Regions from separate parts of the Arthrobacter sp. CAN_A6 genome, predicted to be linked through region 1. Evidence: riboswitches for the same ligand, from Rfam matches in the RefSeq annotation. Region 1 holds a riboswitch; each other region holds the start of a gene.
What was found. Region 1 has a riboswitch for cyclic di-AMP ahead of IWX75_RS17305 (LysM peptidoglycan-binding domain-containing protein). Riboswitches for the same ligand answer to the same signal wherever they lie in the genome.

Region 1 (5,979 bases):
CCGCGGGTGTAGTGGTAATCGGTGCCGTCGTTCTTTGGCTCTTGGCCGGAGCGTTCATTTCCTAGCCGATGAGCATCAGAAGAACGACCGCGACATAGACCAAATGATTTTCGTGGCGAACCATAAGGGTTCTGTCGGCTGCTGTTGCCGTGACGATGCCACCACCGAGGGCGATGATGTCAGTGTTGCTACCTTGACCGACATACTCAGACATGACGGCGTTTTGGGTTTTCCTCACAATTACCAGGTGAGTTGAGTGGAATTAGTGGTGCGCGCGGTATGGGCGGGCAACGACACCGATGGCGCCGGCAAGCATGAGCGCCACGATGCTCAATACGCCGATGACGACATGACGTAAGGAAAGGGCACTGTCTGCCGGTTGTGTTGCGGCGTAAATTGGTGGCGGTGTTTCGGTTCCCTCTGCAAATGGCTGCGGCGTGATGGCGGACGAGGTTTTACCGGCAGAGCCCAGTTCACGTATCTGGCTTATGTTTGGCGTACCGAGTTTCGGGGTGAGGGTGCCACGTGGTGCAAGGGGAGGCGTCATTCCGTTTGCGGGAGCCGGTGGTGGAGATGAGCGCTTGGGGTTCACGATGGGCGCTGGGGCGGCTTCAACAGGAGCAAACCTGTTGGTGGCGTTGGGGTCGGCGTTGCCGGTGTTTTGAGCATCTGGTGTCGGTTTCGCAGCCACTTCAGTGTCGGGCGGTGCCAGTTCCGCAGATTCATTAGATTCAGCATCGGTTTCGGTCGGGAGTGCAGAGGGTGTTGGTTCGGTAAGCGGCGCGGTGGGGGGTGCAAGGGGTACCGGTTCGTTGGGCGGTACCGGAAGCACGGGGATCAGCTCCTCGCCCGGCGGTAGGACAGGTGGAGTAAAGGGCTCCAATGTTGCCGGTGTTGAAGGATCGGTGTTCTCAGTGGGGGAGGGCCCTGGTCCGGGAATGATTGACTCTTCCGTTGGCATCATCGTCTGCGCCGCACTGCCACTGCTGGGGGCAGTGTCCACAGCGAAAGCCGGGGCCGGACCGGCGAGGATCAGCCCGGCCGTGGATAGCAGGACAGTTAGCGTTATTGAATGTGCTGCGTAAAGGCGCATTGCAGGTCTCTTTGATGTGGGAAAGTTCGGTGATAACGATCGCTAGGTGCTCAGGGTCACGGATCCGGTGTAAACGAGGTAGCCGGCTCATCGGCACACCGTGCCGGCGTATCCGGATTGCCTCAGCTTTTATTCGTCATCAGCCATGCCATAGCTTGGTCCGACAGCTAGAGATTTTTTAGCTTATCCTTGCAGCGGCCGGTGATATCGGTGGAAGCCCGATCACAGGTGAGCTGAAGCAGGCTTCTACCCTGCTCGGTTCAACCGAGGTCCGGCTAATGGGCTGGAAATCCTGCGTAAGGAGGATCCCAATGCCGTGGCGGTCGTGCGGCTCGACCTGCAGGAAGACCTCGTGGACTGCGGCATCGGCTGTCCCGGCGAGGTCAGGCAATGTTGCCACCCTGTTCAAGTCATGCCTGCGCCCCGTCATGAGCTGGTTCAGGCCGAGCACCTGGCGCGCGACCGAACCACCGTGAAGCTTCGCTAGTAGCGGCCCAGCTCATCAGCGCCCGTGTTCTGAACGATCAGCGGCAAGTCCGGTGAACGTGCAAACGGCAAACATCACGCGCTGCCGCGACGCCGATCGAGATCAGGGTATCCATGGTGAAGGATAGGTGGCGGGCGTTGATCGCCGCGACCCGGTGGGACGGCCACGCAGCCCAGGTCACCACAAGCAGGGACAAGGCCAAGACAACCCATCCCCAGTGCGGGAACTGTGCTGCCGGCAGCATCGAAATGATCGTGACCGGGAGCGTGAACCCGGCCGCGATGATCAGGCGGCGTTTGAGGCCCGCAATTTTCCTTGCCGCAGCGGAGGTTTTTGCTGCATCCTCCTGCTCGGCGACAGTATCTGCCCCTAACGAAGCCGGCACGCCCGTCGACGGACTGCCGATGCCGGGCATGCCCAGCGCAGGATCCGGACCGGTGAGGTGTGAGGAACCCGTGGGGCTCCCCGGAGCGGAGCCTTGGTGTGCCGGGGTTTTCAGGGTTGTTTTGTAGCCGATGGCGTTCACCGTGTCAATGATCTGTGCGACGCTCACCCCGGCCGGGATCGTGACTTTCGCCGATTTCAGGGGCAGGTTCACCGCAGCCTAGACACCCTCGATTTTTCCGAGCTTCCGCTCGACCCGTCCCACACAGGACGCACAGGTCATGCCCTCGATGTCGAGATCAATGACCTGACCGGCGCTCTTGTCCAGGGTCGTGCCGGTGCTCATACGGAAAGCTCCTTAGCAAATATTGACCAGAAAATAGTCATCAGATTCTGGGCCGGGCACCGGCCATCCTGGGGCTAGGCGTCGACGACGGTGTACCCGGCGGTTTCGACCGCCTTGCGGAGCTCTGCCGGATCGGGTTCGGTTTCAGCGGTGACGTCGGCGGTGGATACCCCGCCGGCATTGAGCTGCACATCGACTTTCTCGACGCCGGGAACCTCCGAGAGTTCCTCCAGAACGGAGGAAACGCAGTGCCCACAGGTCATACCGGAGATTTTGATGGTGGTTTGCATGAGCAATTTCCTTCGACGTGATGTGGGTGGGAGGGAAGGGGTACCGGTGCCGGGCGGGTGGGCGTTAGCGCAGCAGGCGACTGATGGCGTCGGTTGCTTCCTTGACTTTTCCATCGACAGCCGTCGGATCACCGGTCGCTGTGGCTTCGTGCGCCGCGCCGACGACGCAGTGCTGAATGTGTTCCTGCAGCAGGCCGATACTCACCGCGTGCAAGGCCTTATTGATGGCGGCGACCTGGGTCAGGATGTCGATGCAGTACTGGTCCTCATCGACCATGCGGGCAATACCGCGCACCTGACCCTCGATGCGCTTGAGCCGACGCAGGTAGGCGTCCTTGTCGGCGGTATAGCCCCGCTCAACCGCGGCTTCTGTTTCGGTGGTCATGGTGGTCCCCTTTCAACAGAGTAAATATTTACCCCCCGGGGGTACGGATCGCAAGAGGTTTCCCCCACCTCTCCATCATCGTTCATTCCCACCTCCTGAGCATCACGCCGGGTACCAATGACTCTTCGGTCCCCGATTTAAGACGTTTTTACGAGCACCCTCAGTGGTGGTGCTGGTGCTGGTGTGAGTGCTGTTACTTGAACGTGACATTTTATACGGCGGAGGGGTATTCTCGTCGAATGTTCTCAGCACCAGCTGGAACACTCCCGGGCAGAATGCCGAGTCCTGCCACTGACCGGGGTCCGTCTGCATTCCAGGTGGCAGGAACGGGGGAACCACGTTTCCACCGGACCACTTAGTGGTCCTTGGGGTTAAGTCGTTTCGTTCTCACTCGTTGTGAGTGCGAACCGGCCGGGTGTCTCCCATCCGAATCCGACAGCTCACCCCGCAGGCATTGGGAGAGGCAAAAAACATGTTCCGTACGTCCATTTCCGCGCGCCACCGCGCCACCCCCATCCACTCCATCGTCCTCGCGGGACTGGCCTATACGGCCAAGACCAACGCGGTAAACGTCGGCAAGCCGGCCATGATCGTCGCGGCCACCGGCGGTCTCGTGCTCGCTTCAGGAGCAGCAGCCCAGGCCGGCACTTACATCGACACCACGGCCGCAGCCCCGGCGCCGGCCCCCGTCACCGCAGCTCCCGCTGCAGCAGCGGGCACCCACACCGTCGTCGCCGGCGACACCTTGGGTGCTATCTCTGCTCGTTATGGCGTGGCACTGAATACGGTCCTGGCGCAGAACAACCTGTCCTACGCATCCGTGATCTACCCGGGACAGCAAATCAAAGTCTCCGGTAGCGCCTTCGTCGCCGCCCCCGCAGCAGTGAGCCCCGCAGTGGTCCCTGCAGCAGCACCGGCAACCCAGGTGTCCTTCACCGTTCCCGCCCCGGCAGCTGCACCGGCACAGTCCGGGATTTCCTTCGCCTCCAGCACCATCACCCCCGTAGCCACCTCGGCCCCCGCTGCCAGCGGCGTCAATGCGGCAATCCTCGCCTCGGCTTACGCCCAGCTCGGTGCCATTCAGGACTGCACTGTTTTGGGTGAGCAGGCGCTGAAGGCCGCCGGTATCAGCGGAGTCGGGGATGAATCCCCGGCCGGTCTGATGGAATTCGCCACCCCGGTCTCGAACCCCCAGCCAGGCGACTTCATCTACTACGCCGACGGCGGCGCCGGTGTTCCGCACAACGCCATTTACATCGGAGACGGCAAGGCAATCCACAGCGGCTTCAACGGCAACCAGACTGTCATCAACAGCGCTGACATCGGATCAGGACCTTCCTACTACCGCGTCAACGGCTAACCCGCCGTAAGCTGTAAGCGGCAGGCGTCCTGAACGGTGGGCGCCTGCCGCTTTTTTCTGCCCAAAACCAGGAGAAAATCCCTGAACGCAGTATTTGTTAGTGCCAATCCGTGGACATCGATGTCAGGCAGTCCACAATGACGCCCACCAGGGACCGGGCAGCGCGGTCGAGGGCAGGGACGCCGTCGCTTTCACCGCGTGCAGGCAATGCAGTGCCAGCTCACGGACGGCCACATCAGACCGCATCGACTCCCCATGGGAGCCCGCCTGTCCTGTGACTTCCCGGATCACCTTCGCAGGAAAGTCCTGAAGGTGCTCCTGCGGAAGAATCGATGGCACCTACCCGACCCGGGGTGGGTGCCACACCCATATCCGGCGCCAACCACCACCAGTCAGCCACAGCCAGCCACTACCGCCACTACCGGTGCGCCTGGCCGTTCCACAAGGCAATCCCTGACCGCGGCAGCGTCTATTGGATTCGCAGTTTTAGGTGACTAGTTTTGCGTAGACGACGTAGTTGTCGTCGAATTCGCCGGTGTCGGGGTCGTAGCCGTCGCAGGTGATTAGGCGTAGTTCTGATCCTTCGGTGTTGCCGTAGACCGTTTGGGTTGGAAACTGGTCTTTGGGGTATTGCTCGCCGTGGTCGAAGATGAAGGTTGCTGTGGTGCCGTCTTTGCGGGTGACGTTGATAGTGTCGCCGGCTTTGAGGCTGCGCAGGTCCGCGAAAACCCCTGGGCCTGCGTCGGTGGCGTTGACGTGGCCGAGCAGGACAGCTGGTCCGCGTTCCCCGGGGGTGGGGGAGTCGTTGTACCAGCTCGCGGGTGCGCCGGGGCCGTCGGGGGGAACCTCGAGTGAGCCGTTGTCGCGCAGCCCGAGGCTGAGGAGTTCTGATCCGGCGCCGATGGAGGGGATGCTGAAGGAAACGGGGGCTGATTCGGGCAGGACGGGGGATTGGGTCGGGGTGGGGGCTGCGGCGACGGGAGTTTTCGGTGCGGGCGGCGCAGTTGTCTGCGTAGGGGCTGGGACCGCGGGCGTGGAGGAAACCGTCGGCGGTGACGCCGTTTCCTGGCTTTGGGGCGGGGCTTCTGTTGCGCAGCCTGTGAGGATGAGGGCGGCAACTGCTGCTGAGGCAAAGTACCCTCCGCGACGTCCGCTGGATGATCTAAGCATGGTGGGCTTGTCCAATCAGTTCGTGGGGCCTGGAGGATTGTTCCTTGGCGTTGCTGCTGCTGGCCCCAACCAACGTGCTTGATTATTCTTCGAAACAGCCGTCCTTCCGGATGGGTTCCTCGGGAACCGACGGGCCAGCAAGCCTGCTGGGCGGCATCATCGCCGCGACGCTGCGTAATGAACCAATCAGTGATGTTCGCACGCACCGTGGCTGGCGGTCAAAGCGATCCCTGAATCCTCCGACTACGAATGAAATGCATGAGCCTGATACGCGGTAGCGAGGCCAGTGGCGTCGACTCGGTGGCGATGGCTTTATCGCGTCGTCGTGCAGACCAGGCACTCTCCGAGCTTGAACGGTCGTGGATCAATCCTCACCCTGACGCGGTAGTTACTGCTGCACGGCGCTACCTGGCCGCTGCCGAGAGCTGGGCCGATTCCCGTCGTGAGGGCGCCTGAAAAACGGT
Region 2 (12,683 bases), on a different contig from region 1:
TGATGACGTTAACTTCCGCAACGGGCCAGAGCACGATCGCGGTGTAGAGGTTGGAGTGGACTCCCTTGGAGGCGCTAGGCGGCGGCACTGGCGCCGACCAAGGCTTTATACCGCGCATGATGGAGGCGTTTATCCAGCGTCTCAAGGTCGACGATCGCCGCATATAGGAGGGTTTGCTTGTCGCTTGGACCGGAGCCGAGGTGCCCCCCGGAGCGAGTGTCCGGGACGTCGCTTGTTGTTCTCGTCACGGCAGAGAGGATTTTGATGACATCCGCTGCAAGGGATTCCCTGACTTCTTCCAATTGATGCAGCTCGTCCCGCCGCAGGGCGGGTTCCTGACTGTACCGGTGGTGGAGTGACATAAACCGAGTCTCACACTGATAGCTGAGAAAACAATGCAGGCAATGCAGACGGGCGGCGGCTGTTGCGTCCGCCGGTCAAGGGCACGATACGGCCAGCACGGCAGCCGTCGTGGTGCCTGTTCAGGCTGAGGTGGCTTTGAGGGTAGTGATGATGGTGATCAGTGCGTCCCGTAGCTCGCGGTCGGAAGGCCCGACGGAGCCCGTCGGGGCTTCAGTTATTTGATCCATGCGCCGTAAAATGGTGTTTCCCTGAGAGGTGATGCGGGTGCGTACCGCACGCCCGTCCCACGTGTCTCGGGCCCTGAGCACCAGCCCTTTGAGTTCGAGCTTCTCAAGGACCTTTCCCATAGTCTGAGCCTGAACATGGACTAGGAGGGCGAGACGCCCTTGGCTGATCGGGCCACTATATGACAGGGCTCTCAACGTGATCGCACCTGCATGGGTAATTCCCAAGTCCGTCAGGCGCAGGTTTTGGTGATGATCGTTCAATCGAGCGGCGGTACTGAGCAGACGACTTGTTGTCCAGTGTGCTGTATTCACTTGAGCCTTCTTTCCTCCTTTGGTTAACGTCCCCTTAGAAGTGATAATTCCGTCCCTTCCGCCACACCACCATCGAGCACCGTGAACATTATGAACAACGTGCGTGATCTCCCACCGGACTCGTAGGGCCTCAGGCTCCACATGGGTCCGGGTAGATGTGAGCAGGATGCCGTCCTGCTGGTATGGTCGGCCGTGGTTCCCGAAAGAGCCCGGCTCCACCATGTTCTCTTCCCGTCGATAGGCGTCCCCATGATCACCAGACTCACACCGTCGGAATCGTTTCCCGAGGATCTCACGTCGCTCGACCTTCCCGAGGTGGAGGTCCTCAACAGCAAGATTCAGCGCGAGTTATCTCATGAGTACGGGCACGATGGTCAGGCTAATCCGGAAACGGAATTCCGCGACGAGGAAGTGACCGAGGAACTTGATCACCGCGACGCCGCGGAGACCGCTGAGACCGCGGAATCAGCAGAGGGCACATCACCCTTGAGTGCTGCTCTCCGGCTCGCTCGCCCCCAGTAAGGTCTTCGTGGGGCTCGCCTTCTGGCTGTCACTGACAAGGTCAACGCCCCGGCCCTCGGAGACTACCCCTACTGACCGTTCGATATTCCGCAGCGCGGTGCATGTGCAGAGTCATTTGCGGTGGCATAAACAAAGCCCGCAGAGCTACCATTCGCGATGGTTCATCCACCTGTGGACGGGCGGAGTCCCTAGAATACAGCTCAAGCCGTCCACGTAGGGGTGAAGCATTTTATCGGTCTTCCCAACCAATTCCACGAAAAAGTGCCCGGCCGAGGTTATCCGGCCGGACACTTTTGGGATCGTGCTTTTCAGTTGTGGAGTCGGGCTTTAGGCATTGACACGGTAGTAGGAAGGCCCTGAACCGATGTCGGCGCTGTTCACGACGGTCTGACCGCCATTGAATCCGCTGTGGATCGCCTTGCCGTCTCCGATGTAGACGGCGTTGTGAGGAACACCGGCGCCTCCGTCCTGGTAGTAGATGAAGTCACCCGGCTGAGGATTCGAGACCGGGGTCGCAAATTCCATCAACCCGGCCGGGGACTCATCCCCGACTCCGCCGATACCGGCGGCCTTCAGTGCCTGCTCACCCAGAATGGTGCAGTCCTGGCCTGCTCCCAACTGGGATTGCGCGGAGGCCAGGATGGCTGAGTTGGTGGACGTCGCCGGGATCTCGGTCACTCCCGAGCTGGCCAGCGTCATGGTGGACGCGGCAGCAGTCGGCGCGGCCGGGGCCGTCAACGCCGCCGGGGCTACAGGAGCGGGGGCCGTCAACGCCGCCGGGGCTAGAGCATTGCCGGACCCCGCGACGATGATGCTGTCTCCCGGGTAGATGATCGAGCCGGCGCCCAGTCCGTTTTGCGAGAACACGGTCTGCAGGCCCACTCCATACTGGTTGGCGATCGCATTGAGCGTGTCACCGGGCTGGACCGTGTGGTTCGTGGCGCCGGCAACCGCTTCGGGTGCCGCGCTGGCCGCAGGGGTCGGCACGGGAGTGCTGGCAGCCGCAGCCGCGGCTGGTTCGGCAATGGCAGATGCTTGGGCGGAAGCGCCGACCCCGAGCATCAGCGCAGAGGCTGCCGCGAGGGCAGCAGCGGGACGGCCCACTGCCCCGGCGTGGGAAGTAACGGCTTTCGATACGGATTTCAGCCTGGTGGCGAAAGCTGGGGTGGTGCGGTGGCGCGCTGCATGGAAAATTTCGGACATGTGTTGCTTACCTCTCCCAATGCCTGCGGGGTGAGCTGTCGGATGCGGATGGGAGTCACCCGGCCGGAAGTCATCCAAATAATCTTTTTGATCTGAATGACGTGCGGCTTAACCCCTAGGGCCCTGTGAGGGGACCCGATGATGGTTCCCCCGCCCCTGCCAGATGTACGTTGCAAACGGACCTTGCGATAGTGGCAGAGCTAGGCAATCCATCCAAGGATGCCGCCCCTGATCTCGGGCTGCGGCACAACTTCAACGCTAACCCGCGCTAACTCCGATTGTCACATTATGGTCACGGAAGCATCAGCCGGCTACAGGGGTTGGCGTGGTGTCCCCCGCACGCGCGAGGTGGGTTAAGGTTGCCGCAGGCCCTGCATAAACCGGTGAACCTGATCAACTGGTGAAGTTGCCCTCATCCAGGCGCAACCGAACTCCGACCCTTCAGGTGCCGCCACGTCGACCGGTGTTCCTTCGGCGTGCTGGGTTGGTCACGGATTTTTTGGTTGCGTTGGTCCAGCTATTGGAAGTCGGCGAGCCATAGGTCGGGGCCGAACACTTCATACTGGATGTCTTTGGCTGGTATGCCGCGGGCGATGAGGGCGCTGCGGACGGCCTGCATGAAGACCAGGGGGCCGCACAGGTAGTATTCCGCGCCGGCCGGAAGATCAACGGTACTGACGTCCATGAAGCCCACCAACTCATCCTCTGCTACCAGAGTCGGCTTCGAGGGTTCCACGAACCAGGTGATCATGGACGCATCGGGGAGCTTCGCCAGGTCGGATTGGACCTGCCCGCGCAGTGCGAAGGTGTCGGCAGAGTTATCGGCATGAAGCAGCATCACCTTGCGCTGCGAGCCGGACTGCACGAGGTGGGAAAGCATGCCGGCCATGGGAGTGATGCCGATACCAGCACTGGCGAAGACCATCGGCCGGTCTGTGTACGCCACGACGACGTCACCGGAGGGCACGGAGAGGACTACCTCGTCGCCGACGTTCACGCTCGAGTGAAGCAGATTGGACACCTCCCCATCGGGGGTGGGCAGGCCATGGACGCGTTTGACCGAGAACTGGCGGTGGTGACCGTCGTCGGCGCGGGTCAGGCTGTACTGGCGCGGCTGGTGCACACCGTCGGGCATGAGCACCTTCAGGGTGACGTACTGCCCGGGTAGGGATGGTTTGACGTCGCGTTCATCGGTGCGTTCAACCACGAACGTGACGACGTCGTCGGTTTCCTGGATTTTCTCGACGACGCGCCAGGTCCGCCAGATGGTGTCAGGGGAAAGGTTGAGCGCTCCGTACATTGCTCGTTCCTGGTTGATCAGGACGTTGGCCATCAGCCAGTAGACCTCATCCCAGGCCACAGCGACGTCTTCCGTGACGGCATCTCCGAGGACGTCGACGATCGCCCACATCAGGTGGTCATGGACGATCTGGTATTGGTCCGGGCGTAATCCCAGCGACACGTGTTTGTGGGAGATGCGGGCCAGTAGGTGATCAGGCATCTCGTCGGGTTTGTTGATCAGGTATCCGGCGAAGGCCGCCACGGAACCGGCCAGGGCCTGCTGCTGACGCCCATCGGCCTGGTTCCCCCGGTTGAAGAGGCCGTCCATCAGTTCGGGTCGTTCAGCGAACATGTGGGCGTAGAAGCGCTGGGCGATTTCCTTGATGTTCTCACCCACGACGGGCAGCGTGGCCTGGATGACTGGGCGGGATGTATCAGAGAGCAAGATCGGGCTCCTTCATAGGTGGCGTTCCGGCCAGTAGCGCCCAACAAGGGTGAACGCAGGCAACCTCCCGTTCGGGAAGAAGAGAACCGCTGGAGCCGGAACCGCACAGGCCCCATCGTAGACCTCCATCTACAGCCCGTAGAAAAAGCTCAGAGCCCAGGAACCGGATATCACCTGCGGAGAAGCGGTGAAGGCCTATCGAGTCCAGGCAACGTGATCATCGTCTGGCGCATGACCTGCTCGACACCAGCTTTATCAGGAGCTGCCTGCTACTGCTGGGGCGTACATGGAAGATGAAAGTTCAGCGACCGATAGACTCCTGCGTGGCTGGTGCCTAGATCCGGCTCGATACGGCGGCTGTCGAGGCGCCTAGTCACTGGGGGGCCAGCGTAGTCCGAGTCGAGAGAATCAGAGATGTCCGAAGGTCCGGAAGTGAAGTTGCTGGAGGCTGACCGCCGCGCGCAGCGGTTGATCGATACGGCCGCTGACGGTTTCGTGGGCATGGATGCTTTCGGGGTGGTGACCGATTGGAATCGTGCGGCGGAGGAACTGTTCGGCTACACCAAGGACGAGGCCATCGGCCGCACGGTCAGCGAGCTGATCATGCGTGAACAGGACCGTGCAGCACATGAGGTGGGGCTGCGCCGGTTCGTGGCCACGGGTCAGGCCCGGCTGGTCGGCCGGCCGGTACAGGTCACTGCGCGGCACCGACTGGGCCGCGAATTCCCCATCGACCTGACCATCTGGGCACAGGACGATCCCGACGGCGTGTCGTTGTACGCGTTCTTGCGCGATGTCAGTGAACGAGCCGCCGCAGCCGAGTTATCTGCGCAGCTCGCGGCCATCGTTACGGCTTCATCCGACGCAATTTTCAGCACCGAACTCGATGGTACGGTGCGGACGTGGAATCCCGGCGCGGAGCGGATTTATGGTTACGCGGCGGGTGACATGATCGGTCGGTCTTTCGTCCGGTTGGTGCCGACAGACCTATCGGCCGAATTCGAGTACATCCTGGCCGAGGTATCCGCAGGGCGGCAGATCGAACAGCTGGAGACCGTCCGGCTCCGGGCCGATGGGGTGACGGTGGAGATGTCGTTGACAGTTTCGCCGGTGCGGGATGAGGCCGGGACGGTGCTGCGGCTGGCGTACGTTGGACGCGACATCACCGCTGCCAAGACCGCCGATCGGCGGTTGCGCGAAACCAAGGATGCCCTGGCCCGGCAGGCATCGGAGATGGAGCACCGGGCCTTTCACGACCCGCTGACCGGAATCGCGAACCGCGCGTTGCTGATGGACCGGCTCGGGCTCGCACTCACCAAAGCCGAGCGGACCGGCACCACCATCATCCTGTTGATGATCGATATTGATGACTTCAAATATGTCAACGACACCCTCGGTCACAGCGCCGGAGACCAGTTACTCTGCGAGATCGCTGCGCGGCTCAAGGGCATTGTTCGAGCAGGTGACACCGTGGCCCGGCTCGGCGGGGACGAGTTCGCGGTCCTCGCAGAACAGGTCTCGCCCGATCACGGTGAAGGGCTGGCTCAGCGGATTATCGGCACCCTGGCAGACCCGATAGATATCGGCGGGCAGCGCATCATTCCTCGCGCGAGCATCGGGCTTGCCGAAACCGGCAGGTTCCCGCTCGGCGAGGCCGAGGATTTGCTCCGCAACGCCGACCTGGCCATGTATGCGGCCAAAACAGCCGGCAAAGCTCAATGGCGGGCATTTCAACCCGAAATGCACCACAACGCTCACAGCTCGGGTGCAACTGGAGGCGGACCTGCATGCCGCACTGGAAACCGACCAGTTCACTCTGGAGTACCAGCCCATCTGCGACCTGGCTACCGGCCGGACTCTTGCGGTCGAGGCACTCCTGCGCTGGCAACACCCTACCCTCGGCACTCTTTCTCCAACCGAATTCATCCCTATTGCCGAACAGACTGGGCTGATCGTTCCCATCGGTGCCTGGGTACTCACCCAGGCATGCCGCCAGATCGCCCACATGCCCACCCCATCGGGCGTTCTCGCCGTCACCGTCAACGTGTCCATCCGACAACTCGCCGCACCCGGATTCATCGACATCGTCAGGCACGCCCTTGACCAAGCAGGACTGCCCGCCAACCGCCTGACCCTGGAAGTCACCGAGGGCATACTCGCTGCCCCCGACGCCGCCATCGCGATCCAACTGCGGGAACTGCGCGCCCTGGGGGTAGAACTGGCGGTCGATGACTTCGGCACTGGACACTCTTCCCTTGGTCGGTTGCGCGACCTGCCCTTCACCACGCTGAAGATCGACAAATCCTTCATCGACGAACTCACCGACGCCGGGCCGAAAGACATCATCATCAAAGCCATTGTGGCCATGGCCCACGGAATGGGACTCCACGTCATCGCGGAAGGAGTCGAAACCCCCGCTCAACTCGCCCAACTGCGCGAACTCGGCTGCGATGCCGTTCAGGGCTTCCTCCTCAACAGGCCGATGCCCGCGTCCGACCTGCAAAGCCACCTCGCTGAATAAAAAATAACCGCGGGCAAGAGGCGGATCTACTACTGAAGAGCCACACGAAGGAGAATCTTCGTCGGGCGTGCAGGTAGGAGGCCCCAACGAGACGAAGGTGTCTTCACAAGATCGCCTCAAGGGATACGCACATGTCACGTGCCATTGACCTCGCTTGACCGTCAGTGGCTTCAGGTCCTGGGTCACTGTGGGGGCTAGGATGTGTGCATGGCGCAGGAGCCGTCATTCGGAAAGCTGGGTAGTCCTGGATTTTCTATCGCAGACCTTTGCGGGGCCTTGGCTCCTGACCGGGATCTCCCTGACCTTCGCCGGGCTGGCAGTCTGCTGTCTGGTTACTTTCGTGCTGAACAAGAGATTCCCGTACGACGATGAACTCGCCCGGCTCGAAGCGGTCGGATCGAGTAGTTCTCCTGGGTCGCGGTGGCGGGCGTGGGGATCAATGAGCGTCGCCGCTTTTTCATTGCTCCTCGTTCTTCGCTTGACGTTGTTCGCCGGTCCGCCCGGTGGCCTTGAGTGGCTTCAGGCAACAGGGCTGGCTGTGGTTGCCACGATGTGCATCGCCCAGGGAACATACCTGCTGGGTGTCCTGGCCGATCCGGACAAGAAGTAGGACCGTCTTCGAACGGTCCCAGTTGCGCTCCTGGCCGTCATCGGGCGGGTCTTGGCTGACGCTTTTCGAGGCGGTCGGCGCATCGGCCGTGGCAGTGGTCGTAGTCAGCTGGTTGCTAGTCGGGCGAGGTTGAAGACGGCGTCGGTCATTGCCTGGTCTGCTAGATCGGTAGTGGAGAGCGTGACCCTGGCCGCGACGGTGCCGTTGACTGCGGTCACAGCCACATGATGAGTAGTGGAATCATCCTGGGTCACGCTGTACTGGATGCTCCGGGAGTGGAGTGCGACAGGCGGTGTATCGATACGGGTGTAGGAAAAAGCCTGAGTGACCCCATTGGTCATAATGCGGACGTCCGTGCACTGTACGGGCGCGCCGGGGTCCGAACCAACGAAGTACTCGACGAGTTCTGCCTCATTCGGTGCCGAGTAGATCCACACCCTCAGCCCGGACTGGTCGTCGCTGATGTGGCTTCGTCCAAACACTCCCTCAAGTCCTGCTGGCGGGGGACTGAAAGCAGTATCGGGGGCACACTCTTCGGGCGTGTACGTTCGTTCGAACAACGGTGGCCTCCCTAAAGCGTCCAGGTAGTTTTGGGTTTCGCCTCCCGGCACAACATACAGAGGCCTTCCCTGGAGGTCAGTCAAAGACACCAATCGGTTACCCAAACGCTCGCCGATCTCAGCGGCTGCGCTCGTCGGCCCGCTCACCACCGGCGAGGGCTCTTCCCGCTCCATCTCTCCGCCAGTACACGATGTCAAGGCCAGTACTGCGGACACCACGACGACGGCCCCCACTGTCATCCTCCTCACGTTCCCCATATTCCATCCAACCACGACCCCGAAAGCGATGAGCGACCTGGGTCACACCAGCACACGAAGGAACAGCACACGCAGCCCCAGCACCCCCGGCGCATGGACGTCGGCAGCCCACAGCGTTACGACCCCATATCGCCGCTGCATCCAAATCTCCGGACACTGGATCAAGCCCAAGGGCGCCCATTCCGGGACCATCACGGGTGCGCTGTCCTGTCCCGACCACGGATGACTTGTGTGGGCCCTAACGAGCGCGCCGCTTGGTCCTACAGTGAGGCATGCACCTGACTCGGACCCGCCATCGATCGCCCGCACAGCAATGGGCAGCCGTCATCGTGATCGCACTCCTGTCCGCGGGGCTCTGGTTCGGCTGGTTCGCGTGGGATACCGAGTACCAGTACGACGCAGCCGCTGGCAGAATGGCTGGCCCGTACGCAACATGGCAGGGAGTTGGAGCGTTTTTGTGTGGCATCGTGGTGGTAGGGCTTGCCTACCGCCTCCTGCGTTTCGTCGTCGCCCTACTGGTACTTCCGGCTTCCTTCACCCTCGCGTGGATCAGCACGGCCGCTGCCACGGATGTAACTGGCCTGTGGGTGGTGGGAGCCGTGCTGGTCGCTTTCGGCACCACCCTGGGCTCGGCTGTGCTGCTCGGCATCGCTGCCGCGGTCGAATCCACGGGTAAAAATCCAGTAAAGACCTAGGAACTATTCTCGTTCTGCTGCTGGGCGGGGGTTTAGTGGCGGTTCAACCCGGAAGTAGTGAAATGGTGGAGCATCGGCTTATCGGACTCCGAGCTGAGTGGTTCTACGCTCGGGGGCGAATTGATTGACTGCGACAAAGGGCGCGGATTGACTGGCGACATGCGAAAAGTTCTAGTTCTTGGGGGTACGGCCTGGCTAGGACATGAGCTAGCCGAACAGTTGATGGCAAACGGTGATGACGTCACGTGCCTGGCGCGAGGTGAGTCCGGGCAGCCGCCCACCGGAATCCGCTTCGTCCATAGTGATCGGACATCAGCAGAGCCCTATACTGCGGTGGCGGGTCAGCAATGGGCTGAAATCATCGAGCTCGCTTACGAACCGGCCCTTGTAGTGGGAGCCCTTCGAGCATTGGCAGCGACTGCCGAACATTGGACGCTGATCTCGTCGGTGTCTGTATATGCGAGCAACACCGATCCTGGAGCCGACGAGTCCGCCGCTGTGCTCCAGCCGCTCGATCTGAAGGACTATGGGCAGGCGAAAGCCGCGGCAGAGATAGCGACACAGCAGGCCGTCGGTGACCGCCTACTCATTGTCAGGCCGGGGCTGATCGCCGGACCCGGCGATGGAAGTGACCGGTTCAGCTACTGGGTCAGTCGCTTTGCCCTTGCGAAGAACGAACCGGTCCTGACGCCTGTGACGGAAGGCCGAGCTGTACAGGTGATTGACGTGCAGGACCTGGCAACCTGGATTGTGAGCGCCGGCCGGGAAGGCCTGACAGGCGTCTACAACGCCACAGGGGATCAGCATTCCCTTACGGAGGTACTCGATCTTGCTGCCGACGTCGCCGGCTTCGCCGGATCCATGATCAGTGCGCCCGATGACTGGCTCCTTAGGAACGACGTCCACTATTGGGCCGGCCCACGATCGCTGCCGCTATGGCTACCCGAACCGGATGTGCCATTGGCTCAAAGGGACAACGCAGCATTCCATGCTGCGGGAGGCCTCCTCAGCGATCTTCGGCAGACGCTGCTGCGAACTCTCCAGGACGAGCAACAACGGGGCCTCACTCGGGAACGTAGGTCCGGGCTGACCAGGGACGAAGAGCTGAAATTGCTCGACCAATTTGCAACGGACACCACCTCAGCTACAACGCCAGTGGATTGACCGGTCACGAATCAGCGGCCGGTCTCCTTCGCCCTGTTACTCCTCACCTCAGGTGCATTGGCACCATTGCGATTCCCAGCTGCATAAACTTATGCATTCGCCTCGAGCCTTGACAAGCGAAAGTACTGTGATCTGGTTGACTGAGGTAATTGCCGTCCACCGGGGATTGCATGGAGGGGGAAATGATTGTAAATATAAGGTCTGCTCTGACCGGGTGTGCTCTGGCAGCAGCCGTACTCGTGAGCGCATCAACGACTGCTATAGCTGCGCCAGTTGTGCCGAATCCAGATTTTGTTCCTTTTGATCAAGCAACGATCGTTGATCCCGATAGCGTTACTCCGGCCATTGGTGGGCTACTCACAGCGGACGGCACGAACCTTTGCGCCATCAACCCCTATGGCATCGCCTTTCCCAGCGGCACGTATCCCTGCTTCTCAGATTACGGTCTTGGCGCCGCGATACCCGGCGGCCAGTACCCGATCAACCCACCTGACCTGGTGCCCTTCGACGAAGCCACGGTCATCGACCCCAACACCGTGACCATCGTCCAGGGCGGCGTGATTGCCGCCGACGGGTCGGACCTATGCGCCGTGAACCCGGGCAGCATCGTGTTCCCCGATGGCCGTTACCCCTGCTACATCAACTTCGTCCAGACCTATGGTGTTCACCCGACACCGGAGGAGGGTCTCTATGGGCCACCTCAGGTAGCGCAGCTACCAGTAGGAGGCGCCGATACCGGTGTTCCAGGTGTCGGCCGCGGTGACACGAACACCGGAATCATTCTTGGTACAGGTCTGCTCGGCATCGGAGTGCTCGCTGCCGGCGGTGTGCTCGGACTGCAGACACGACGTCGCCGCTAGACCCGCATCGATCCAGGGCTTGGGCCCCGGTTCGGATTGGGGGCCCTCACCATAATGACCGCCAGTGGATCCGCGCTGTGCGTTCGCACCAAGCTAAGCTCCGGGCAATGGAAACGGTGTCCACGCAGTCCTACCGTGCGGCAGGGTCTCCTTTTGGTTGCCGTGGCAGTTGGGGCCATCGTGTCTCCTGTGTCCTAAGGTGGACGAAAACAAGTGAGGGGCACTTCCGCATGGCATGCAATGGCTGCGCGACATCTTCGAAGCTCGACTTCGATTTCAGCATGGCCTTCCAGCCCATCTACGACGCGGTTGATGATCGCATATGGGGTTATGAGGCGTTGGTCCGAGGCTTGTCGGGGGAGGGGGCATTGAACGTCCTGTCACGAATCTCGCCGGAGCAGAAGTACCGCTTCGATCAGGACTGTCGCGTCAAGGCAATCGAGCTGGCATCACGCCTGTTCCCCGCGGGCGAAGAGTTGAAGCTCTCGATCAACTTCATGCCGAATGCAGTTTATGAACCGGCTGCTTGCCTCCGAGCCACCCTGCATGCAGCAGCACGGTGCAGCTTTCCGACGTCGTCGATCATGTTCGAGTTCACGGAAAATGAGGAGGTTGCGGACACCGCCCACCTCACGAACATCATCACTGAATATCGCAAGCACGGTTTCACCACCGCCATCGATGACTTCGGTGCGGGTCATGCGGGATTGGGACTCCTGGTCGAGTTCCAGCCGGATCTGATCAAGATCGATATGAAGCTCATCCGAGGAGTTGATGACAGCCCGGCTCGCCGGGCCGTCGTCGCCGGCATCGTGGGCATCACCAGGGAACTCGGCATCATGGTGCTTGCAGAAGGCATCGAGACCGAGGCGGAGTTCCTGTTCCTGAAAGCAGGTGGCATCCGCCTGTTCCAGGGATATTGGTTCGCGAAGCCAGCATTCGAGGAGCTTCCGCACCTACGTTCCGGATCTGTCCCTGACACCAGCAACGCTGCTGTTTGAGGCGCGCCGAACCGGACACTCGGGCTGGTCGACCTCCCGAGTGCCAGGACTCCGGTGGTCGTGCTTAGAGTGGCAGTGTCGGTCGGATACCGATTGCGTGATCACCGAGGTTAACCATTGGGAGAGCATCATGGGACTGGACGATAAAATTGCGAACGCCGCACAGAAGCTTGGCGGCCAGGGCAAGGAAGCCGCCGGCGACGCGACCGGGGATGAGAATCTCAAGGCCGAAGGTCAGGGCGATCAGGCCAAGGGCGATCTGAAACAGGCCGGCGAAAAGCTCAAGGACGCCTTCAAGAAAAACTGATCGAACACGCCAGCTCCAGTGGCACATGAAGAGAGGTAGTGCACCCGGTAGGGTGCACTACCTCTCTTGGTGTCACAAGTTCAGAAGAACCGGCGTGGCTCCCTGGGCGTTACGCCGAGTTAGCGGCGGTCGGCATTGCCAGGTGTGTCCGCGTCCAGCATTTCAATCTTTTCCTTGCGGACCTCACCGGAGACGGTTTCCTGTGATTGGACTGTTTCCTTGTCCAGGCGTACGCGCTCCACGGGAACGGCTTCCTTGTCCACCACGACCTGCTCCTCGTGGAGGACGACTTCGTGCTCTTCTTCGCTGATCGCCGGTCCATCCAGGGCATCACCCCGGTTGGCGTCAGTAATG
Region 3 (12,683 bases), on a different contig from region 1:
ACGTAACGGACCAGTGTCAGGGCGCCGGCGCCGAGATGGAGCACCTTCAGGGGTTCGCCCGGTGGGCGCAGGAGGTCCAGTACGTTGGCGATCCGGCGAAGATACTCGTAGAACACCTGGTCCGGAGCGCGCAGGTTCACGTGGGACTGCTGTGCGCCTCCGATGCTGAGGATCAGCGCGCCTTCAATGAAGGCGTCCTCGTCGATCTCGGCCACGGTCCCGGCAGCCGCAAGCCACCGGGTGGGTACGGAGGCAGGGCTCACAGCTTCCCCTGCAGGGCGGAAAGGCGGGAGGCCGCCTCCTCCAGGACGTCGAACCTCTTGCAGAAAGCGAACCGCAGCAGGGAGCGAGTCCGTACCGCGCCGTCGGGGTGGCAGAACACCGGCACCGGGATGGCAGCCACGCCCGCCAGCTCCGGGAGCCGCCGGGCGAAGGCAACGGCGTCGGTGATACCGATGGCCGAGGTGTCGGCCGTGACGAAGTAGCCGCCCTGCGGCTGGTTGACGGTGAGGCCCGCGCTCAGCAGGCCCTCCGACAGCAGGTCCCGTTTGCGGCGGAGCGTCTCCGCGACGGAGGTGAAGAATTCATCGGGAAGCCCGAGGCCCAGGGCGACGGCTCCCTGGAAAGGGGAGCCCGAACTGTAGGTGAGGAAGGATTTCACCGTGCGCACGCGGGCCACGAGGTCAGCAGGGCCGCTGAGCCAGCCGATCTTCCAGCCGGTGAGGGAGAAGGTCTTGCCCGCTGACGAAATGGTCAGCGTCCGCTCCAGTGCGCCGGGAAGAGTGGCAATGGGAAGATGGGGAACCCCGAAGGTGAGGTGTTCGTAGACCTCGTCGGTGACGATCACGGCGTCGTACCGGGTGGCTAGCTCCACCACCTTCTCGAGCGCTTCCCGGCTGAACACAATGCCCAGGGGGTTGTGCGGGTTGTTGAGGACTACCACCCGCGTGCGCTCGCTGAACGAGTTCTCGAGGGCCGCGAGGTCCGGCTGCCAGTCCGGAGCGACCAGCGGGGCCGTGGTGTGCGTGGCCCCTGACAGGCCGATCACCGCTCCGTAGGAATCGTAGAAAGGCTCGAAGGTGAGCACTTCGTCGCCCGGCCCGGCGAAGGCGAGAATCGCCGAGGCGATGGCCTCAGTGGCACCGGTGCTGACGATGATGTCGGTCTCGGCATCGGGGGTGAGGCCGTAGAACCTCTCCTGGTGCCGGGCAATCGCCGTCCGGAGCACCGGCTGTCCCTTGCCGGGCGCGTACTGGTTCTCGCCGTTGCTGATCGCAGCCCGGGCGGCGTCGAGGATCTCCACGGGGCCGTCCTCGTCAGGGAAGCCCTGCCCGAGGTTGATGGCGCCGTGCTGCAGTGCCAGCCCGGTGATCTCCTCGAAGATGGTGACCCCCAGGTCGCCTCCCTCGGCGAGCAGGTTGGCGCCGCGGGCGGTGCGTTCCCACGGTTCCGGGACTGCGGAACGGGAGGTGCCGGCGGTTCGCGGGAGAAAGGTCATGCCTTAAAGTATTACTGCAATCGGCGCATCGGGGTGGAGGACAGTCCTGCGAGGTGGGTAGGTTAGGAGGATGCGCCGCGCCGTCTGCCCCGGATCCTTCGACCCCCTGCACAACGGCCACGTGGAGGTGATCACCCGGGCGGCCGGCCTCTTCGATGAGGTGGTGGTGGCGGTTTCGACGAACTATTCGAAGAAGTACCGGTTCGCCCTCGACGAGCGCCTGTCCATCGCGCGCGAAACCTTCACCTCCCGGCCGAACGTCTCGGTGGTCCCGATGGGCAGCGGGCTCCTCGCCGAATTCTGCAGGGAGCAGGGTGCCGGGGTGGTGGTCAAGGGACTCCGAACCGGCCGCGACTTCGAGTACGAGCTGCCGATGGCCATCATGAACCGGCAGCTGACCGGAGTCGAGACCGTCTTCATCCCGGGCGAGAGCAATTACCTGCACTTGTCCTCCACCCTTTTGAAGGAAGTGCAGTCCCTCGGTGGGGATATCGGGCAGTTCGTTCCAGAAGCGGTGTCGAGGCGGCTGACAGCAGACGACGGCGGCGCCTGAGTGCACTCCGTACTGGCCACGTTCAGATCGGGGAGGCACAGGCAGGCCGCAGCTGGGCCGCCGCGAGACCCACGGATTCCTCGACGAACCGGAAGAACCATTCCACGGGACCCAGGTCCGGCGCGGTCGGCACCATAAGAAAAGCCGCGTCCGAGCACTGTTGAAGATTGGTGAGCGATCGCACTGCATGGTAGCGGGACGTGACGACGAGGACTTTTTCCCAGCCGTAGTCCTGGGCGAGCCGAGCGACCGACCTGGCCTCGCCGCGCGTCGTCAGGGGTTCAGGGCTGAAGCAGATTCGAGAGGGTGCTGGGAGTCCGCACAGCTGATCGGCGTCGCTATTGCCGGGAAGCCCGGTCGACGAGAGAACGAGCAGCGGAGCGTAGCCCTCCTCCACGAGCCGTTTCCCTTCGGGTAGCCGTTCGGCCGACGCGCCGCCGAGGACCACGACGGCATCAGCGCGTTCCGGCTGCTGCACGGACGGGTTGTAGAAAAGGAAGTAGGCGGCGACGAACCAGAGCGTGGTGAGGATCAGGAGGAGTCCCAGTGCTGGCCGGACGAAGCGCCTGGGTCGACCGCTCCTGGCGCTCGGCGGGTCTGGACGTGTCACACGGCCGAGCCTACGCGGGGACCTTCCACGCAGGCTGGGAACTGCGGCACCATCCGTGCGTTTTGGGCTGGGCCGACAACTCAGGCTAAGATGATACGTCGGTCATATGTTCTACAGGAGTCACCATTAAAAGCGATCTCAGTTCGCCTTTGACATTCAGTGTCAGAGAGCTCGGGCGCAGCCCGGGCAGTATGCGGACAATCGAAGAACATGTTCCCGCGCCGAAGGATTTCTCAGTGGCGCTGATCGGTGTGCAGGAAGGTTCCGCAATGGACCTGAACCTACGCCTTGAAGCAGTCCACGAGGGAATCCTGGTGTCGGGAACCGCAGACGTCGAAGTTACCGGCGAGTGCGGCCGGTGCCTGGAGCCCCTCCGCTTTGACAGCGATGTGGACATCCAGGAGCTCTTCTACTACAGCGACTCAGAGTCGCTGTCGGCGGAAGAGGAAGAGGAACAGCACCGGGTCGAGAATGACGCGATCAACCTGGAGCCGGTGCTGAGGGACGCAGTGGTTACGTCGCTGCCGTTCCAGCCGGTGTGCCGGGAGGACTGCCAGGGTCTGTGTGCCGAATGCGGTGTGCAGCTGAATGACAATCCCGATCACCATCACGAGATTTTGGATCCTCGCTGGTCCGCCCTTTCGGGGCTGGCCGGCACTGCCGCTGAGAATGATGCGGCATCACGTAAAGAGTCGGACGAGAGAGAAGAGAGTTAGTCGTGGCTGTTCCAAAGCGGAAAATGTCCCGCGCGAATACACGTGCACGCAGGTCCCAGTGGAAGGCAACCGCCCCCAAACTGGTGAAGACCGTGGAGAACGGCCGCGTAACCTACAGCCTTTCCCACCAGGCCAAGGTCGTTTCTGACTCCGCCGGTACCCCGCTGTTCCTTGAGTACAAGGGCCGCAAGGTAGCCGACGTCTAATAACGGATCGCGGCGGCGGAAGGCCCTTCGGCCCTGGCTGCTGATCGCGCCTTATGCGGAAGCGTAAGTGAACGTGGCTGATACAACAGAACTGACCCAGCGTCTCGGCGTCGACATCGATGCCGGGACGCTTCGTCTTGCCCTGACCCATCGCTCCTATGCGTATGAGAAGGGCGGCATTCCCACGAATGAGCGGCTCGAGTTCCTGGGGGACTCGGTGCTCGGCCTGGCCGTGACGGACGCCCTGTACCGGGAGAACCCGGACCTGTCCGAGGGCGACCTCGCCAAGCGGCGGTCCGCCGTCGTCAGTACGCGCGCCCTCGCGGGTGTGGCGCGCAGCCTGGACCTCGGCCGGTACATCCTGCTCGGCCAGGGCGAAAAACTGACGAACGGGCGCGACAAGCCATCCATACTCGCGGACACCATGGAAGCGGTGATCGGTGCGGCGTACCTCAGCCACGGCATCGAGACTGCACGGGCCATGGTGATGAGGCTCATCGCGCCACTGCTGCAGGACTCGGACGTGCTCGGCGAAGGCACCGACTGGAAGACACGGATCCAGGAACTCGCGGCCGCGAGACGGCTCGGCGTCATCGACTACCGGGTGACAGGCACCGGGCCCGATCACGCGCGTTCCTTCGAGGCGCTGCTGGTGATCGGCGGCACGCCCTACGGTGCGGGGACCGGCAACTCGAAGAAGGAAGCCGAACAGGCTGCGGCGGAGGCGTCCCTCACCATGCTCCTCGGATCCACGAGCCTCGCCGACAGCAAGTAGGCCGGTTTGCCTGAGCTGCCCGAAGTCGAGGTGGTCCGGCGCGGCCTCGCCCGCTGGGTGACGGGGCGGAGAATCGACGACGTCGAGGTTCTCGACCCTCGGTCACTGAGGCGCCACGCGCTGGGGCCGGAGGATTTCCGGAGCAACCTCGCCGGCTACCGGGTCACCGATGTGGTCCGCCGCGGGAAATTCCTCTGGATGCCCCTGGGCGAACCCTCGCCGGACGCCGAGCCGGTGAACGGCGGATCACCGGTGGCACTCATGGCGCACCTCGGCATGAGCGGCCAGCTGCTCATCGAGGACCCCGGCGCGCCTGACGAAAAACATCTCAAGGTACGGCTCAGTCTGTGCACCGCCACGGACGACGACGGCAAAAGCCTGCCGGGCGAATTGCGCTTCATCGACCAGCGCATCTTCGGCGGGATGTTCGTCACGTCCCTGCAGCCCACCGCCGACGGCAAAGCCGGTGGACGAGGGAGCAGCGGACTTCCCCTGATCCCCCGGGAAGCTGCCCATATCGCCCGGGATCCTCTGGACCCTGCCTTCTCCTTCGAGAACTTCTTCGCGCGCGTCCGCGTCCGCCGGTCGGGAATCAAGAGAGCACTGCTCGACCAGGGGCTGATCTCCGGGATCGGCAACATCTACGCCGACGAAGCCCTGTGGGCGGCGAAGCTGCACTATGCGCGCGCCACCGACACGCTCCGCAGATCCGAGGCCCTCCGGCTCGTGAACGCCTGCCGGGACGTCATGACCCGCGCGCTCGACGCCGGAGGCACCAGCTTCGACTCCCTCTACGTCAACGTCAACGGAGCTTCCGGGTATTTCGAACGCTCCCTCGAGGCCTATGGGCGGACGGGTCGGCCCTGCCGGCGGTGTGCGCTCACAGGTAGGAAGTCACTGATCAGGCGGGACACCTTCATGAACCGTTCTTCTTTCAGCTGCCCCCGTTGCCAGCCGAAACCGCGCCCCCGCGCGTGAACTGACGGGTGAATCTGTGGCACAAGTTGCGCCGAACTTGAGGTAATCCGCGGGCATCCTGCGGGTTTCCGCAAGCCCTCAAACACTGCTGTGATCCAAATGTGACAATACCGTGTTCATTGGGTAATCTTTAGAGCGCGCCGGTCCAGAGGGACTGGTGCCCTTGGTCAGACTGCCTAACCCTGTCGGTGACCGAAGGAACCGTTCGTACACATCCGACAGGGGCGGGGGAACCGATAGCGGGCTTTCTCTGGAAAGCCCTAGGGGTAAAGACGCAGACGGAACACATCCACATGGGATGCGTTCCGAGACTTGTGTCCGGGTGTCCCACCCGAACCCGACAGCTAACTTCGTAGGCATTGGGAGAGGCACATCCATGTCCAAGAATCGTCATGTCGCGCGCCACAGGGCAACCCCCGAGCGCACCAACCACTTCAAATCCGCAACGCGTGCGGTATCAGCAGCAGGTCGCCCCGCAGCTGTAGTAGTCGCAGCTTCGGGCATCCTGCTCGGCGCAGCGCTTCCCGCTTCGGCTAGCGCAGTTGCCCCAGCAGCCCAGGCTGCAGCAGCAGGCTCCTACACCGTCCAGTCGGGTGACACCCTCGGAAGCATTGCTTCGGCTCACGGTGTCAGCCTCAGCGCAGTCTTCGCGGCCAACGGCCTCAACGGCTCGTCGGTCATCTACCCGGGCCAGAGCATCGCCCTCTCGGGCGGCGCAGCAGTTGCTGCAGCACCCCAGGCACAGGCCGCAGCATTCACTGCTCCCGCCGCCGTAGCCGCTCCCGCCGCGGCTCCTGCCATGAACTTCGCCGCTGCGAACACCGGCGTCTCGCTCCAGTCGGGCGGTATCACCCCGATCGGCGCAGCTTCGACGGCACCTGCGAGCTCGAAAGCAGCCACCATCGCTGCAGCAGCAAAGGCTCAGCTCGGCGTCTACCAGGACTGCACGATGCTTGTTACCAACTCGCTCAAGGCCGCCGGGATCAACTTCCACGACTGGCCAGCTGGCTACCTCAGCCTTGGAACCCAGGTGAGTGCTGCCGCAGCAGTACCGGGTGACCTCATCTACTACACCAACGGTGGCGCGGGAGTACCTCACATCGCCGTCTACATCGGGGGCGGTCAGGCCGTCCACGGTGGATTCAACGGCAACCAGACCGTTGTAGCACCGGCCGAGCTCGGCTCCGGTGGCGTCTACATCCGCGTGAGCTAGCATTACCTCTCGGGCTTCGGCTCTCCCAGTGGGACATTGATAAGGACCGGCAGATTCGTCTGCTGGTCCTTATCGTTTAATATGCTGCCCGTGAGGGCTTCTGCAACCGGCTGCGCTCAGCGCCGGTAGAACTCCTCGAGCTTCCGCAGGCCCTGGTCGATGGAGACCGCAGGCCGCCAATCGAGCAGTGCCCGGGTCTCGCGTTGGTCGAACCAGTGGGCGGTGGACAGTTGCTCGGCGAGGAACCGGGTCATGGGAGGTTCGTCGGTTGCCCCTGCAGCGGTCCACACCCGTTCGACGACGGAACCGGAGGTCCGAGCGAGCGCGCCGGGGACATTCCATCGAGGTGGTTCCACGCCTCCGGCTCGGCACATTCCGGCGATCAGCTCACCGACGGGACGCGGCTCACCGTTGGTGACCACCACCGCGCGGCCCTGCATGGAGTCGATCCTTCGGAGGCATGCGACGATTGCCGACGCCGCGTTGTCCACATACGTGGTGTCGATCAGCGCAGTACCGCCGGCAACGGTCGGCAGGCGCCCCGCCCGGGCGCGAGCGATGACCCGCTCCACGAGCTGGGTATCACCGGGACCCCACACGATGTGCGGACGCACCGCTGCGACCCGAAACTCCGGAGCGGACATTCCGAGCGCAAGCAGCTCCGCAAGCGCCTTCGACCGGGCATACTCACCGCGCGCTGTGGCAGGCTTGGCCGTCGTCGCTCCCAGGCCGACGATCGGTTGCCCAGTATGGGCGACCGACGGCGAGGACACGTAGACGACGTCGCGCACGCCTGCCCGGCGGGCCGCCTCGAGCAGATTCCGCGTGCCTTCGACGTTGACGGCCTCGAACTCGGAGCGGGGTCCCGTGAACGAGACCTTCGCCGCGAGGTGGATCACGGCGTCCATGCCGTCGACGGCTCGGCCCAGTGCTGCCCGGTCCGTCAGTGATCCCTCGCAGTCAGTGACGCCGGACAGCCCCGAGGGGCGGCGTTGCAGCGTACGCACCGACTCGCTGGCAGTGACCAGCAGGGCTGCTACGGCGCCGCCGAGCATCCCGCTTGCTCCGGTGACGAGTATTCTCACGGGATTCGGGAACCGCTGCCCGCAAGCACCGCGCCGGCCCGCTTCGCCACTTCGGAGCGGTCGATCTTCGCGTTGTGGCGGATGTCCACGGGCAGTCCCGGCACCGTCAGGACTGCCGCCAGTTCAATGCCGGCCGTTCGCGCCATGTTCCGGGCGCGTTCGGTCAGCACGGAATCGGCGAGTACGGGCTTCCGGCCTCGCCGACGGTTCCTGCCGGGTGCGGGATCGGGCTCGACGACGGCAACGATGGCCTGCGTGCCCGTCGGTCCCACTCCCACGACGGCGGCGAGGCGCACGCCCTCGAGCTTCTCAAGGGCCTGCTCGAGGCCGACCGGAGTCAGCACAGCGCCCGGTGTCGTGATGATATGGCCGAGCCGGCCTTCCACCCACAACCGGCCTGCTCCGTCGAAATGGCCGACATCGCCGGTGCGGTGCCAGGGGGCGGTGCGGGAGGAGATTCCCTCGGTACGCCACAGGCGGTGGTACCGGCTCTTGACGTGGGGGGCGTCCACCAGGATCTCACCGGTGATGCCTGGCTCCGTGGTGGGAGTGCCGTTGGGGACGCCGTCGTCGGACAGAGCGCTCACAGCAAGCCGTGCCCCCTGGACTGCATGGCCCACGCACACTCCGTTTCCCGCGCCGGGCATCGTTCCCGCGGCGTCCGCCTCGGCGGCCCGGATCCCTTCGAGGTCGATGTTCGAGACGGGCAGCGCCTCGGTCATGCCGTACGGGGTGTGGAGGGACGCGGCGGGCAGCAGTTCCTGCACCTGCTCGAGGAGGAGTGCCGGGACCGGCGCTCCAGCCGAAAGGACGGTGGTGACCCTGCCCAGGGCCTCCGCGCCGGAAGGGGTCAGGCCGCCCTTCGTCGCGACGAGGTTGCGCAGGGCGGCCGGGGCCGCGAAGACGGAAGTGGCATCGATGGCCCGGGCGGCGTCCGCCAGCGCCCGTGCCGTGAGGGTCCTGGGCGCGGTGACCTCCATGTCAGGGGTGACGGAGGCGGCTCCGAGTGCCGGTCCCAGCAGGGCGAACGGCGCAAAACCTGCAACAAGGGCACCTCCCGGACCGAGCCCGAAGGTCCCGCCGACGGTGTCGCGCATGCCGGAGAGCTGCCGGTGGGTGTACACCACGCCCTTGGCCGGTCCGGTGGAACCCGAGGTGAAGAGGATGGCGGCGTCGGCGTCGGGGTCTGGGTTCCCGAAGGATTCCGGGGGAGTGGTACGCAGCGTTTCAAGGGATGACTCGACCCGGAGGGCACGCTTCCCGGCCGAGAGTGTGCCAACACTGATCCGCCGCCCGGGCCAGCCGAAGAGCCTCGCCGCCAGGAGCGCGCGCTCGATGCCGATGACGACGTCGGGCACGCTGCCCTTAACCGCACGGGACAGGCCCTTCGTTCCGAGGCCCGCGTCGGCGACCACGATGACGGCGCCGATCCGCAGGCAGGCGTAGATCAGCACGGTCAGGTCAACACCGGGGGGGACCATCAGGCTGACGCGGCTTCCGGCGCCCACTCCGAGGCGGGCCAGGCCGGCCGCCACGGCGTCGACGTCGTCGGCCAGTTCCCGCCACGACAGCGAACGCCGGATGCCGTTCCTGCCCATTTCCGCCACGGCGAGCGAGTCCTGCTCAGCCCCCGCCGAGCGCTCCTGCAGCTGGTGCCACAAGAAGGTGTGGGAAGGAGCCGCAGGGGGCGGGGCCGAGGCCGTAGCTTCCCGGGATGTGGCAGGGAAGCGTTCGTCGAGCCAGCTGAAGATCGTTCCGGCAACATCGGCGTCCTCCTGGAGGAGGTGGCCGGCGTCCTCGAACCGGTGCACGTCGGCGGAGGGGAGCCGCCGGGTGAGGTCCTCGAGATAGGTGTCGGTGAAAATGGGGTCTCGAGGACCCCACACCATCAGGGACGGCACGTCGAGGGTGCGGATGCCCTCGGCGATGTCGGTCAGTGTCGCGTAGCTGGGGTGGGAGGGCTCCGCGGGGATGTCGGAGACGAAGTTGGCGATGCCTGCGCGGTCGGCGCGTGTCCGGTAGGGGGCGCGGAAGGCGGCATGGACGTCGCGCGGGAGCTTCGGGCGTGCAAGGGCATGCGTGACGTCGAGGAAGGCCGACGTGGTCTGCGTTCCGAGGCGGTGCACCCCGGGCAGGAGGGCCAGACGCAGCAGGGACGGGATGGGCTGCGTCGGCTCCTGGTGAATGGCGGTGTTCGTGAGGATGACGCCGGCGAGGTTCGACCGGTTACGGTGCGCGTACCCGAGGCTTACCACGCCGCCCCAGTCGTGGCCTACCGTGACGAGCGGTCCCTTAAGGGAGAGTGCTGCGGTGAAATCCTCGAGGTCGGTCACCCGGTCGGCGAGCCGGCGGAACGTCCGGGTGCGGCGGGAGAATCCCATGTCGAGCTGGTCGACCGCGACCACCCGCCAGCCCTCGGACACGCCCCGGGCCAGCAGGGTGCGCCACAGATAGGACCAGGTGGGATTGCCGTGGACGCACAGCAGCGTTCCCCGCACGGCGGTTCCGGCCTCGGAAAGCTGGGGCCCGTTGTCCAGGTAGTGCCACGAGTTGACCGTTCCCGGGTTGTCCGCCGCCGAGGTGGAGGGCACATCGGAATAGGTCGACCACGCCGGGTCGACCCCGGGCAGTGCTACCACGCAATCTCCATCATCGAGGTGTTGAGACCGGATCCGACGCCGAGGCAGAGTACACGGTCGCCCGGCGAGAGCGACTGCGCCTCCTGCGCGAGGGTCATCGGCAGGGACGCGGGACCGACGTTCCCCCAGTGGGGGAACGTGATGGGGACGCGTTCGCGGACGAGGTCGACCGCCTTGATGATGGCGTTGGTGTAGGAGTTGGACACCTGGTGGGTGACGTAGCGGTCCATGGCGTCCCACTTCCAGCCGTCGGCCTGCGCCTCGTGCCAGGCGGTCACCACGAGCTCCAGCCCGCCGTCGAGCAGTCCCTTGGTGTCGGTGTACATGCCGTCGATGCCACCGACGCACAGCTCATGGTGCTGGGTTCCCGCACGTGAGACGCCACCCAGGATGCGGTGGGAGCCGGGATGCTCGTCGGCCGGGCCGATCACTGCGGCGGCCGCACCTGAACCAAGTGTCAGGGTGGCGAACTCGCTGAGGAAGTCCTGGCGGGTGGAATCAGGCCGGTTGAGGCGCTTGAAGGTGGCTTCCTGGGTGCTCTGGGCATCCTCGCCTGCCACGATCAGGGCGTATTTGATCTGGCCCGAGTCGATCATGTTGGCGGCAAGGGTGATGCCGTTGACGAACCCGAGGCAGGCGTTCGCCAGGTCGAAGTTCATGGCCGACGACGGCAGGCCCAGGGTGTGGTGGATCTTGACGGCAACCGAGGGCTCGAGGTTTCGCCGCGTCACCGAGGTGTTGATCAGCAGTCCCACCTGGCTCGGCTCGATCCCCGCCTCGGCCATGGCCTTGGCTCCCGCCTCGATGGCGGCGTCGTCGAAATCGGATCCGGGTGACCACCAGCGCCGTTCGGTAACTCCGGCAACCCTCTCCAGGAGGCGCTTGGACAGCCGAAGCCGTTTGAGGCTCGGCGCCAGCCGTTCGTCGAACTCTGCGGAAGTGACGACTACCGGCGCCTCCACGCTCGTGACGGCCAGCAAAGCCGTGTTGTCATGTCGGAACGTCGCGTTACCGGTCAAATTTCCTGCCTCGTCAACTGTTCAGCACCATTGGCTGGCCACTGGAGTCCGCGGGGGATCCGGCCAAGGAGCTCTGGGATTCTGTCGAACCTTTTGCTAAGCCTACTTCTTAATTTCTGCGCTGGTCACACTTGTTTGTCCACAGGACTGCAGGGGATGCACGCCCGGGTCCGCCCAACCCAGTAGATTTGAAAGACCCAACCCCTCTGGAGAGCCTGACCATTGTGCATTTAAAGAGTCTAACCGTGCGAGGCTTCAAGTCTTTCGCTTCCGCGACGACTTTCGACTTCGAACCGGGCGTCACCGCTGTTGTGGGTCCGAACGGTTCGGGAAAGTCCAACGTGGTCGACGCCCTCGCCTGGGTGATGGGCGAACAGGGGGCGAAAACCCTCCGCGGCGGAAAGATGGAGGACGTGATTTTCGCCGGGACCTCGGGCAGGGCGCCGCTCGGCCGTGCGCAGGTATCGCTGACCATCGACAATGCCGACGGCGCGCTGCCCATCGAATATTCCGAGGTCACCATCTCCCGGACGCTGTTCCGTGCCGGCGGTTCGGAGTACGCAATCAACTCGAAAAGCTGCAGGCTCCTTGACATCCAGGAACTCCTGTCGGATACCGGCATGGGCCGCGAGATGCACGTCATCGTGGGACAGGGACAGCTCGACCGGGTGCTTTCCGCAACGGCCGAGGAGCGCCGGGGTTTCATCGAGGAGGCAGCCGGCATCCTCAAGCACCGGAGGCGGCGTGAGAAGACGGTGCGGAAGCTGGACGCGATGCAGGCCAACCTCACCAGGCTCACCGACCTGACGGGGGAGCTCCGCCAGCAGTTGACCCCGCTGGGCAAACAGGCCGAGGTGGCACGGCGGGCGCAGCAGGTCCAGTTCGAGGTCCGCGACGCGCGCGCCCGGCTTTTCGCCGACGACCTCTTCCGCCTCACCGAAGCCCTCGCCAGGGAGGAAGCCGACGAAACGGCGCTGCGGGAGCGCCGGGCGGAAGTCGAGCAACGCCTGCAGGCAGGCAGGGCACGCCAGGCCGAACTCGAGCAACTCGCTGCGGCGGCCACGCCCACCCTCAACGCGCTGCGGGATGCCTGGTACGCGCTGTCCTCCTCCCGCGAGCGGATCCGCTCCCTGAAAACCGTGGCCGAGGAACGACGACGATTGCTGGGCAGCGCCGACACCAGCGCCGATACGGGCCGCGACCCCTCAGAACTCGGGCGTTCGGCGGAACGCGTGCGCGGCGAGGAGCGCACGCTCGCCGGGCGGGTCGACGGGCTCCGCACCGCGCTGGATACCGCCATCGGGCATCGCAGGGCCGCCGAGGATTCGGCAACAGCAGAGGAGAAGCGCCTTGCCTCGCTGCTCCGTGCGGCAGCCGACCGGAGGGAAGGC

Region 2: it holds a riboswitch for cyclic di-AMP, as region 1 does, so the genes downstream of both, IWX75_RS00220 (LysM peptidoglycan-binding domain-containing protein) here and IWX75_RS17305 (LysM peptidoglycan-binding domain-containing protein) in region 1, are expected to answer to the same signal.
Region 3: it holds a riboswitch for cyclic di-AMP, as region 1 does, so the genes downstream of both, IWX75_RS09775 (LysM peptidoglycan-binding domain-containing protein) here and IWX75_RS17305 (LysM peptidoglycan-binding domain-containing protein) in region 1, are expected to answer to the same signal.

The regions. Positions count from the first base shown of each region.
Region 1 is NZ_JADOUV010000032.1:329-6,307, forward strand. It holds gene IWX75_RS17275 (hypothetical protein) at 62-214, opposite strand; gene IWX75_RS17280 (hypothetical protein) at 263-832, opposite strand; partial or broken gene IWX75_RS17285 (cation transporter) at 1,660-2,310, opposite strand; gene IWX75_RS17295 (heavy-metal-associated domain-containing protein) at 2,385-2,600, opposite strand; gene IWX75_RS17300 (metal-sensitive transcriptional regulator) at 2,665-2,985, opposite strand; cyclic di-AMP (ydaO/yuaA leader) riboswitch at 3,254-3,453, shown strand; gene IWX75_RS17305 (LysM peptidoglycan-binding domain-containing protein) at 3,458-4,345, shown strand; gene IWX75_RS17825 (hypothetical protein) at 4,469-4,591, opposite strand; gene IWX75_RS17310 (class F sortase) at 4,832-5,515, opposite strand; gene IWX75_RS17315 (hypothetical protein) at 5,774-5,971, shown strand.
Region 2 is NZ_JADOUV010000001.1:39,616-52,298, forward strand. It holds gene IWX75_RS00205 (hypothetical protein) at 75-362, opposite strand; gene IWX75_RS00210 (MarR family winged helix-turn-helix transcriptional regulator) at 483-1,124, opposite strand; gene IWX75_RS00215 (hypothetical protein) at 1,152-1,424, shown strand; gene IWX75_RS00220 (LysM peptidoglycan-binding domain-containing protein) at 1,752-2,627, opposite strand; cyclic di-AMP (ydaO/yuaA leader) riboswitch at 2,634-2,812, opposite strand; gene IWX75_RS00225 (globin domain-containing protein) at 3,145-4,353, opposite strand; partial or broken gene IWX75_RS00230 (diguanylate cyclase domain-containing protein) at 4,768-6,066, shown strand; gene IWX75_RS17525 (putative bifunctional diguanylate cyclase/phosphodiesterase) at 6,044-6,874, shown strand; gene IWX75_RS00240 (hypothetical protein) at 7,215-7,484, shown strand; gene IWX75_RS00245 (hypothetical protein) at 7,589-7,966, opposite strand; gene IWX75_RS00250 (hypothetical protein) at 8,575-8,997, shown strand; gene IWX75_RS00255 (NAD-dependent epimerase/dehydratase family protein) at 9,157-10,161, shown strand; gene IWX75_RS00260 (hypothetical protein) at 10,437-11,021, shown strand; gene IWX75_RS00265 (EAL domain-containing protein) at 11,252-12,022, shown strand; gene IWX75_RS00270 (CsbD family protein) at 12,153-12,329, shown strand; gene IWX75_RS00275 (DUF2382 domain-containing protein) at 12,449-12,683, opposite strand, start outside.
Region 3 is NZ_JADOUV010000005.1:11,286-23,968, forward strand. It holds gene IWX75_RS09735 (spermidine synthase) at 1-263, opposite strand, end outside; gene IWX75_RS09740 (aminotransferase class I/II-fold pyridoxal phosphate-dependent enzyme) at 260-1,498, opposite strand; gene coaD (pantetheine-phosphate adenylyltransferase) at 1,569-2,051, shown strand; gene IWX75_RS09750 (YdcF family protein) at 2,074-2,661, opposite strand; gene IWX75_RS09755 (YceD family protein) at 2,853-3,377, shown strand; gene rpmF (50S ribosomal protein L32) at 3,380-3,583, shown strand; gene rnc (ribonuclease III) at 3,657-4,358, shown strand; gene mutM (bifunctional DNA-formamidopyrimidine glycosylase/DNA-(apurinic or apyrimidinic site) lyase) at 4,365-5,336, shown strand; cyclic di-AMP (ydaO/yuaA leader) riboswitch at 5,500-5,709, shown strand; gene IWX75_RS09775 (LysM peptidoglycan-binding domain-containing protein) at 5,713-6,549, shown strand; gene IWX75_RS09780 (NAD-dependent epimerase/dehydratase family protein) at 6,666-7,634, opposite strand; gene IWX75_RS09785 (alpha/beta fold hydrolase) at 7,631-10,273, opposite strand; gene IWX75_RS09790 (3-oxoacyl-ACP synthase III) at 10,267-11,292, opposite strand; gene smc (chromosome segregation protein SMC) at 11,517-12,683, shown strand, end outside.